DNA from 3 places in the Actinoplanes sichuanensis genome. Region 1 is predicted to be linked to each of the others. Evidence: riboswitches for the same ligand, from Rfam matches in the RefSeq annotation. Region 1 holds a riboswitch; each other region holds the start of a gene.
What was found. A riboswitch is a leader RNA that binds a small molecule or an ion and turns the genes downstream of it on or off. The one in region 1 is predicted to bind S-adenosylmethionine.

Region 1 (3,250 bases):
ACGCGCTCGGCGGCATCCGTAACGGCCTGCCGACCCACTACACGGACGCCTGGATGGGCCTGCTGTCCACCCCGGTGCAGACCGAGGACCTGGCGAAGGGCGCGATCTCCGCGGTCGTCTACGCCACACTGTTCTGGGGGATCGCGTTCTACCGCTTCACCCGCAAGGACGTCACCTCCTGACGGGTAAATCGGGTTGACGGCCGGGGCGGCCGCGGGGTGGCATGGCGGCCGTGACGGCTGACTTCTCGATCCGCCCGGCCCGCCCCGACGACGCCGCGGAGGCGGTCGCTCTCCGCTCCGCGGTCCACCCCTATCTGGTTCGTGGTGAAGCGGCCACCCGCCGCATGTTCGCCGAGCCACCACCCGGCGGGGACCGGATCTTCCGGGTGGCCGAGAGCGACGCCGGGATCGTCGGCCTCACCTCGGCGTTCCGGGACACCCGCTCGGCGGACTCCGGTTTCGGGCGGGTCGCGCTGCACGTGCACCCACAGCACCGGCGCCGAGGCATCGGCGCGGCCCTGCTCGCCGAGGCGGTCGGCCACCTGCGTTCGGTCGGGGTGCGCCGGGCGAGCAGTTGGGCCGCTCCGGAGTCGGTCGGGTTCGCCGGCGCGCACGGCTTCACGCCGTCCCGGGAGATGCGCTTCTCGGCCCTGGACCTGACCGGGTTCGGGGACCGGCCGTTCGTGCCGGCGCCGCCCGGGATCCAGGTGGTGCGGCTGCGCGAGGTGACGGAGGAGGCGCTGTACGCGGCGGATGTGGCGGCCGCGACCGATGAGCCCGGTGAGACGGCGCCGCAGCCGACGCCGTACCCGTTGTGGCGTTACGAGATCTGGGATGAGCCGGGCCTGGACCGGGACGCCAGCATCGCCGCTGTCGCGGACCGGGAGATCGTGTCGTTCTCGCTGGTGCTGCGCGACGGCGACCGGATCTGGTCGGACATGACCGCCACCGTCCCGGCGTATCGCGGCCGGGGCCTGGCCCGGCTGGTGAAGACGGCGGCGCTGCGCCGGGCCGCGGCCTCCGGTGTGCGGGCCGCCTACACCAGCAACGACGAGGAGAACGCCCCGATGCTCGCGGTGAACGAGCGGCTCGGCTACCGCCCGGTGGCCCGTCAGGTCTCCTGCCTGGCCGAGCTCTGAAGATCAACCCCCGGCCGGCCCAGGGCCGGCCGGACAGGGGAAGGAGGTGGCTCACACATCGGGAAGACCGTGTGGTGTTCACGGCATCTCGTCGTAAGGTGTGGGAAACAACTGAATACCTCATCCAGAGGGGCAGAGGGATACGGCCCGACGAAGCCCCGGCAACCACCGCGCAGCGATTCTCGATGACGAGCCGCGTGTGGCAGGTGCTAATTCCGTCCCCGTTTCGGCAGGTCGCCGCGGGGAAAGATGAGAGGAAACTCTGATGACGTCTGTCGTTGACGCACCCTCGACCACCTCCACGTCGCCCGCTCGCGGTCTGATCTGTCGCGCCTGCGGCGCCGAGTACCCGCTCGCCGCGCAGCACGCTTGTTACGAGTGTTTCGGCCCGCTCGAGGTCGCGTACGACGAGGCGGCCCTCGCGCGGGTGACCCGGGCCCAGATCGAGGCGGGCCCGCAGAACATCTGGCGTTACGCGGCCCTCCTGCCGGCCGGCCAGGACCCGGCGACCCGGGTGACCCTCGACCCCGGCCTGACCCCGCTGGTGGCCGCCCCGCAGCTGGCCGCGGCGGTCGGCATCGAGGCCCCGCTCTACGTCAAGGACGACTCGCAGAACCCGACCCACTCGTTCAAGGACCGGGTCGTCTCGGTGGCCCTGACCGCGGCCAAGGAGCTGGGCTTCAAGCGGTTCTCCTGCGCCTCGACCGGCAACCTGGCCAACTCGGTCGCCGCCCACGCCGCCCGGGCCGGTGTGCCGAGCATCGTCTTCATCCCCTCCGATCTGGAGCCGGGCAAGATCATCACGACCGCGGTGTACGGCGGCGAGCTGGTCGCCATCGAGGGTTCCTACGACGACGTGAACCGGCTGTGCAGCGAGCTCGTGGAGACCGACGAGTTCGAGGACACCGCGTTCGTGAACGTGAACGTCCGTCCGTTCTACGCCGAGGGCTCGAAGACGCTCGGCTACGAGGTGGCCGAGCAGCTCGGCTGGCGCATCCCGGCCCAGGTGGTCATCCCGATGGCCTCCGGTGAGCTGCTCACCAAGGTGGACAAGGCGTTCTCCGAGCTGGTCGAGATCGGACTCGCCGAGGCTCCGGAGGGCGGCTGGACCGTGTTCGGCGCCCAGTCCGAGGGCTGTAACCCGATCGCCGTCGCCCTGCACGCCGACACCGACGTGATCACCCCGGTGAAGCCGACCGGCATCGCGAAGTCGCTGAACATCGGTGACCCGGCCGCCGGGCCGTACGCGATCGAGGCCGTCAAGCGCACCGGCGGCTGGATGGACTACGCGAACGACGAGGAGATCCGGGCCGGCATCCGGCTCCTGGCCGAGACGACCGGCATCTTCGCCGAGACCGCCGGCGGCACCACCGTCGCGGTGCTCAAGAAGCTGGTGGCCAGTGGCAAGCTCGACCCCACCAAGGAGACCGTCGTTTACAACACCGGTGAGGGTCTGAAGACACTCGACGCGGTGGCCGGCCAGGTTGGACCGACCCACACGATCAAGCCGTCGTTGCGCGGCGCCCGGGAGGCCGGCCTGCTCGGCTGACCCCGTTACGGGTCGTCCGAGCGGTCGGGCGAAGGTCACCAATTCGTGACCAAATCTCACTGACCGTCACCGACGATCAGCCGGTTGTCAGAATTACCTCCTCCGAGGACTTGCACTCCGATCTCCGGATGGGCAGGATGCTCTCTGCGGGAGGACGCGACGCCGTACGAGGCCCCTCACCAGAGCTTGGCGACAATCTCCAGAGGGTCCCAACGATCCAGCGCTGACCCAAACGGCTACGTGCCCGGAGGTGCTGTGCGTCCGTCCTCCCGACCAAACATCTTCTGCGCCCACGGGCGAAGCGGCAGTTCGAGCGGGTAGTGCCCGTCGGCCAGGCCCGCGTTCTTCTCGAACCAGTTGCGCACCCCGTAGGACTTGGTCAGCGCGATCGACCAGCCACACGCGAGCCAGTAGGCGGGCCAGAACAGCGGGCCGAAGAACGCGTACTGACTCGCGTGCCGGGACTCGTGGGTGAACAGCCGGATCCGCTCTTCGGCGAGCAGCCACTCGGCGGGGCGGTTCGTGATGATCACCGAGCCGACCGTGAAGCAGGAGCCGGC
Region 2 (3,250 bases), 3.3 Mb from region 1:
CCAGCTGCAACCCGATCGGGTAGGGCAGAGTGGCGGCCAGGTCCCGGAAGACCTGGGTCATCACCAGAGCGGCAGCCTTCATGTCGTGGGCGCCGCGGCCGTAGAGCCGGTCGCCGTCCAGGCGCGGGACGAACTGGTGCGGCTCGCCGGGCACCACGTCCAGGTGCGCGTTGAGGATCACCCGCGGCGGGCCGGGCCGACCGGGGGTGGTCAGCAGCGCGCTCGGCCTGCCATGGGACTCGAATCGCCGTACCCGGAAATCCGGACCGGCCACCGTGAGCAGCAGGTCGAGCGCATGCCGCAGCTCGTCCGGGCGATCCGCGGTCGAGCGGATCGCGATGAGCGCCGCGAGGTCCTCCATGGACGGACCCTACGCCGGAATCCTCTCGCCCGCCTCGACCGCGACCGGCAGCTTGTTGCCGGCCGGCGGCAGCGGGCAGGTCGCGAAGTCGACGTACGCGCACGGCAGGTTCGTGGCCCGGTTGAAGTCCAGTGTCACGGTGCCGTCCGCGGCGGGCGCGGCGACGGCCAGGCTCCGGTTCGCCGCGTAGGTGGTCAGCCCCGACGTCGCGTCGGTGAACAGCACGGACAGCGACCCGGGCGTGTTGCCGTTGAACGCGATCAGCGACAGCTGCTCGCCGCCGGCCTCGAACTCGATGCGCCCCGGCGCCTCGTAGACGTGCTCGATGCCCTCGGCCACCGAACCCACGGTGGTCGGCTTCGGCTCGTCGAACCTGACGAACCGCCCGGTCACCACCCACTTCTCGTCGGCCGGATAGGCGGGCGTACCGGTGTAGGCGGTGAGCAGCGGGCTCCGCGGGCTCCGTGGCCGCACCACGTCGTAGCCGCCGCGCCGGGCGATCTCGATGTGCACGTCGCCGTGCTCCACGATCACGTCGGCGCGCTCCGCGATCGGCTCGAACGTGTGCGTGCCGGTGATCGTGCCGGTCGCGGTGGTCAGCGATTCACCCTCACCCAGGGCCACGGTGACGCCGGACGGTCCGGTACTCCACGCGCCGGGGGCGTCGTCGAAGCTCTGCGGCGTCTCGGTGAGCCAGTGCAGGCCGGTGATCGCGAGGAAGCCGTGCGGATCGGCGCGCCGCTTCTCGTGCTCGGTGTGCCATTGGTCCCACTGCTGCTGGAACGAGGTCGTCATGAGGCATGACTGTATTCCCTACTTCGAGCGTGGGAAATGGACGACGGACGTGACATCTGCTAACTTCGGCGGCAGGTCATGAGTGCCAGCGCGTAGCCCCGGCTTGCTGGCCGGCAACCCTTCCGTTCGCGACGGGGTGCCCCGGGTGAGGACCGGGCCGTCTGTCGACCGACAGCGGCAAACGGCGAACCCGTGGAGGCGCGGTCATGCCATCTTCCTCTCTCGCATTCAGCTCCCCGCTCGACGTCATCGGTCCGGACGACGACTTCGTGCATCTCGACTACGCGGCGTCGGCGCCCTGCGTGCGGGCGGCCGCCGAGGCCGTTCAGGACCTCCTTCCCCGGTACGGCAGCGTGCACCGGGGCACCGGGGTGCGCTCGCAGGCGTCCACCCTCGCCTACGAGCTGGCCCGGGACGTGGTGGCCGAGTTCGTGGGCGCCCGCCCCGGCGACTCGGTGATCTTCACCCGGAACACCACCGACGCCCTCAACCTGCTGGCCCGGGCCCTGCCGGCCGGGACCACCACCGTGCAGTTCGAGGGCGAGCACCACGCCAACCTGCTGCCCTGGCCGAACCCGCTGCGTCTGCCCGCCCCGGCCTCGCCCGACGACGCGATCGCCGCCCTCAAGCAGGCCCTCGACGGGCGGGTGGGGCCGGTGGTGTTCACCGTCACCGGGGCGAGCAACGTCACCGGCGAGGTGTGGCCGGTGCGTGAGCTGGCCGACGTGGCGCACTCGTACGGCGCCCGGGTGGTCGTCGACGCCGCCCAGCTCGCCCCGCACGTCCCGGTCGACCTCGACGACCTGGGCGCCGACTATCTGGCCTTCTCCGGTCACAAGCTGTACGCCCCGTTCGGTGCCGGGGTGCTCGTCGGCCGCTCGGACTGGCTGGACGCGGCCGAGCCGTACCTCGCCGGTGGGGGCGCGAGCGCCGCGGTGGGTGACCGTCCCGGCGAGCTGACCTGGGCCACCGGCCCGGCCCGGCACGAGGGCGGCACCCCCAATCTGCTCGGTGCGGTGGCCCTGGCCGCGGTCTGTGAGGCGCTCACCCAGGCCGGCCGGGTCGCCCGGCACGAGCACGAGCAGCGGCTGCTGGCCCGGCTGCGCTCCGGCCTGGCCGGGGTGCCGGGGGCGATCGAGGTCAGCCTGTTCGGCCCGGACCACCCGCGGGTGGGCATCGTGTCGCTGGCGCTGCCGGGTCACGACCCGGCCGAGGTCGCCCAGCGGCTGGGCCGGGAACACGGCATCGGCGTCCGGGCCGGCCAGTTCTGCGCCCACCCACTGGTTCGCCGGCTGACCGACAGCGACCGGACCGGCGCGTGCGGCGACGGCGTGACCGGCCTGCTGCGGATCAGTTTCGGGCTGGGCAGCACCGAGAACGACGTGGACCGGGCGGTCGGTGCGCTGGCCGCGGTACTCGGCACGGATCGCACCTGACCTACAACCGGCCCGGTCCTGTGACCCGTACCCCATCCGGCCGATGCTGCGTTCGTGGCGACGTGGATGGCGAGGCTCCGCGACCGGCTTCCGGCCGGGGGAGGCTCAACGACGAGGACTGGGCGGGTCGGCACCGGCTGCTGACGGTGCTGCTTGCCCTGTGCATGGTGTTCTTCACCGTGTTCGGTGTGCTCCGCGGCGCCGGGGCGCCGGAGCTGCTGATCACCGACGGACTGGTGCTGACCAGCCTGGTGATCGCGACCGCGCTGAGGAACCGGCGGATCCGTTCGGTCGCCGTGGCGCTCGGTTACGTGGCCGCCTGCGGCGGCTTCGTGATCGTCTGCGACGGTCTCACCGAGGCGCATTTCACGTTCTTCATCCTGATCCCGGCGCTCGCCCTCTATCGGGACTGGGCGCCGTTCGGTGGCTTCCTGGTCGGCACGACCCTGCACCACGCCGGGTTCGGTGTGGCCGAGGCGGACCACACCTTCGGCCACGACTCGGCGCAGCAGCACCCGCTGGTCTGGGCGCTGCTGCACGGCGCCGCGGTGCTCTGCGCCGCGTCGTTCCAGCTGGTCGCGTGGCGGTTCAACGAGATCGAGGAGCAGCGTGCCGAGGAGCACCTGAACGAGAGCCAGGCCCAGCTCAGCGTCGCCTT
Region 3 (3,250 bases), 3.3 Mb from region 1:
GATGAAGTAGTCCCGGATCTCCGGAACCCGGAGGGCGGCCATGGTGCCGCCCTCCGGTGGTGGGGTTACTCCCGCCAGCCAGAACGTGGTCACATCGGTAAGCAGCGCCTCATCGTCGCGACCGCCCCGATCACGCAGACACCATTCGAGCAGCCCGGCCGGCGAGTCGTTAAACGCCACCGCCGCGGCCCCGAGCCCATCGTCCGGCTTCGCCGCCTCTTCCAGACCATCCAGTTGTACGCGGAAAGCGCGCTCCGGATGAAGCTCGGCGAGCATGGCCGCGACAGGTGTTCCGAAACCGCCCCCGTGCACGCCGTATCGGACATAGCCCAGCCGAGCCATGAGTTCCGCCCAGGCTTCGGCCGTCTGTTCCGCGCCGGCCCGCACCCCACCGAACGGGAACCCCGGCAATGTCGGAACGACCAGGTGGAAGTCGGTCGCCAGCACCCTGAGATCGTCGAGAATCCCGAAGACGGTGCCCGGCCCGCCGCGCCCCACGATCAGCGGCAACGCTCCCGGCTTCTGTGAACGCACGTGCAGAAAGTGCACCCGGCACCCGTTGACAGTGGCGATGAACTGCGGAAACGAGTTGAGGCGAGCCTCCTGCCGCCGCCAGTCGAAGTGGGCCTGCCAGTGCTCGACGAGTCCGGTCAACTCGGCCCACCCGGTCCCGGCCGGCCATCGGGTGCGGGCCAGCCGTTCGACCAGGCCGTCGAGATCGTCCTGGGGCACGTCCACACGGAAGGACTCGATCACCCTGTAGGTTTACCGCGTTTCGGACAGCCGGTGTTCCAGGTAGGCGCGACATTCCGGCCACTCCTCGGCCACCACCGAGAACAGGGCCGAATCCCGCAGCCGACCGGCCTCGCCCGGAGCCCAGGATCGGGACCAGTTCCGCAGCACCCCTTCGAACCGGGCACCGACCCCGGCGATGGCGGCCCGCGACCGGGCGTTGCGGGCGTCCGTACTCAGCCCGACCCGGCGCGCGCCCCACCCCTCGAAAGCGTGCTTGAACAGCAGATACTTGGCTTCCAGGTTGATTCCGGAGCGCTGCGCCGAAGCGGCCAGCCAGGTGAATCCGACATCGATCGCGGAGAGCGGCTCACCGCGCGGATCCCAGTAGGCGGTGACACCGACGGCCCGCCCGGCCTGCCGGCTGATCTGCGCATACGGCGCCAGCCCGACCCGAGCGACCTGCTCAGCGATGTACCCGTCGACGGTCGCCGCGGTAGGCACCCAAGTCCAGCCATAGGACTCACGCGACTCCCCGGCGGCCGCGGCCAGATCGGCGGCGTGCCACTCCCCCAACGGTTCAAGCCGGACAAAACGGCCATGCAGAACAGGATGCTCTAAAGCAGTCATGAGAGTCCCCTTGGGCTCGCGGCTTGTCCAGCGCAGGTCGCACTGAACCCGGTCATCACCCGGGGCACCCCGCCCACGAAGCGGAGGGTTGCCGGCCAGCAAGCCGGGGCTGATCGCTGGCACTCATGACCCGCGCGAAACATACCACCGCGCCCCCACGAATCTCGCCCCGGTTTCCTCCACCACACCGCCCGCCGAACCCCGCGCCCCCACCCGCACCGCGGCCCGCCGCGCTCCCACCCACCGCACCGCCACGCCACCGCCCGCCGGACCCGCGCCACCACCGCACCACCGCACCACCGCCCGCCGGACCGCGCGCCACGTCGCGGTCCACCGTCACCGCCACCGCACCACCGCACTGCGCCACGTCGCGGTCCACCACCGCACCGCCCACCACGCTTCCACCCGCCGCGCCGCACGACCGCCCACCGCACCGGTGCCCGCCGCCTTGCCGCCCCGCCGCGCCGCCGTGCCGTCCGCACCGCCGCACCGCCGCACCGCCGCACCGCCGCACCGCCGTGCCGTCCGCACCGCCGCGCCGTCCGCACCGCCGCGCCATCGCGCCACCCGCGGCGTGCTGCACCGCTGCCCGCCGCACCACCACACCACCCGCGCCACCACACCACCCGCACCACCACACCACCCGCACCACCACACCACCCGCACCACCCGCACCACCACACCACCCGCACCACCACACCACCCGCACCGCCGCACCACCCGCACCGCCGCACCACCCGCGCCGCCGCACCATCGCGCCAACCGCGCCGCGCTGCGCGGCAGCCCGCCGCGACACCGCGCCGTCGCGCCGCAGGGAGACGCACTGCGCGGCCCGGGCGAAGCAAGATGGGAACCGCCAAAGCGGCCCCGGCGCTGCCAGCGGTAATACCGGATCGCTGGCGACGAAAGCGAGGCCCACCTCGGGCCGGAAAACAACGTCGGCCGGGAGGCGAAGGCAGCTAAACGGTGGCGAGGGCGACCGCCGCCTCGTCCAGAAGAGGGGCGGCGGTGTCGACGGAGGCGTTCACGATGAAAGTGAACGCCAACCGCCGCCCACCGGCGCCGGTCACGTAACCGGACAGCGCGTTCACCCCGGACAGCGTGCCGGTCTTGGCGCGGACGTTTCCGGCAGCCGCAGTACCCCGCATCCGGTTACGCAGCGTGCCACCGACCATCGGGTCTGCTGAGCCCGCGACGGGCAGCGCCGCCCGGAAAGTGGGGAACCACGTGCGCCGCTGTGCCTTCTCCAACACGGTCGTCACCTGCCGGGCGGTAACCCAGTTACGGCGGCTGAGACCGGACCCGTCACCCATGGTGAGCAGCCTGGTATCGACGCCGAGACGTCCGAGGGCACCTGTCGCCGCGGCCAGACCGGTCGGCCAACTGCCCGGCCGCGCCGGATCGGCGGCCCGTGACATCGCCTTGACCAGTAGCTCAGCGATTCCGTTGTTGGACAGCTTCAGGAACGGCGGCAGGATCTCGGCGAGCGGCCGGGAAACCTGCGCGGCCACGGCTCGGGTGCCACCGGGCGTCACACCCCGCGAGGTCGGCCCGCTCACGGTCACCCCATGTCGCCGTAACGCCGCCCGGAACAGGCCTGCCGCGGTGGCCGCCGGATCTGGCACCGAGACCAGCGCGGACCCGGAACGACCGGCCGCCACCGAGCCACTCAGCGTGACGACCGCCCGGCCGTGTGCCCGAACCGCCCCGACACTGTCCCCACTCCGGGTGACGGCCCGGTTGATCACCCGAACACTTCCGGTCGGCGGCCAGACCCGCACCGTGGGCCGCCGCCCCGCCACACCCCGATATCGGATCTCCACGGCCGCGTTGTCGAACCGCTCGTTCGCCGCGAACGACAGCGCCGAAACCGGCGCGGTGAACCCGT

Region 2: it holds a riboswitch for S-adenosylmethionine, as region 1 does, so the genes downstream of both, Q0Z83_RS30780 (aminotransferase class V-fold PLP-dependent enzyme) here and thrC (threonine synthase) in region 1, are expected to answer to the same signal.
Region 3: it holds a riboswitch for S-adenosylmethionine, as region 1 does, so the genes downstream of both, Q0Z83_RS04870 (GNAT family N-acetyltransferase) here and thrC (threonine synthase) in region 1, are expected to answer to the same signal.

Annotation. Positions count from the first base shown of each region.
Region 1 is NZ_AP028461.1:9,999,448-10,002,697, forward strand. It holds gene Q0Z83_RS45885 (ABC transporter permease) at 1-182, shown strand, start outside; gene Q0Z83_RS45890 (GNAT family N-acetyltransferase) at 233-1,141, shown strand; SAM riboswitch class I at 1,259-1,397, shown strand; gene thrC (threonine synthase) at 1,407-2,690, shown strand; gene Q0Z83_RS45900 (hypothetical protein) at 2,927-3,250, opposite strand, start outside.
Region 2 is NZ_AP028461.1:6,655,025-6,658,274, reverse strand. It holds gene Q0Z83_RS30790 (M20 family metallopeptidase) at 1-361, opposite strand, end outside; gene Q0Z83_RS30785 (DUF1684 domain-containing protein) at 371-1,156, opposite strand; SAM riboswitch class IV at 1,231-1,346, shown strand; gene Q0Z83_RS30780 (aminotransferase class V-fold PLP-dependent enzyme) at 1,363-2,592, shown strand; gene Q0Z83_RS30775 (putative bifunctional diguanylate cyclase/phosphodiesterase) at 2,655-3,250, shown strand, end outside.
Region 3 is NZ_AP028461.1:1,122,715-1,125,964, reverse strand. It holds gene Q0Z83_RS04875 (epoxide hydrolase family protein) at 1-756, opposite strand, end outside; gene Q0Z83_RS04870 (GNAT family N-acetyltransferase) at 766-1,308, opposite strand; SAM riboswitch class IV at 1,377-1,493, opposite strand; gene Q0Z83_RS04865 (hypothetical protein) at 1,451-2,248, shown strand; gene dacB (D-alanyl-D-alanine carboxypeptidase/D-alanyl-D-alanine endopeptidase) at 2,322-3,250, opposite strand, start outside.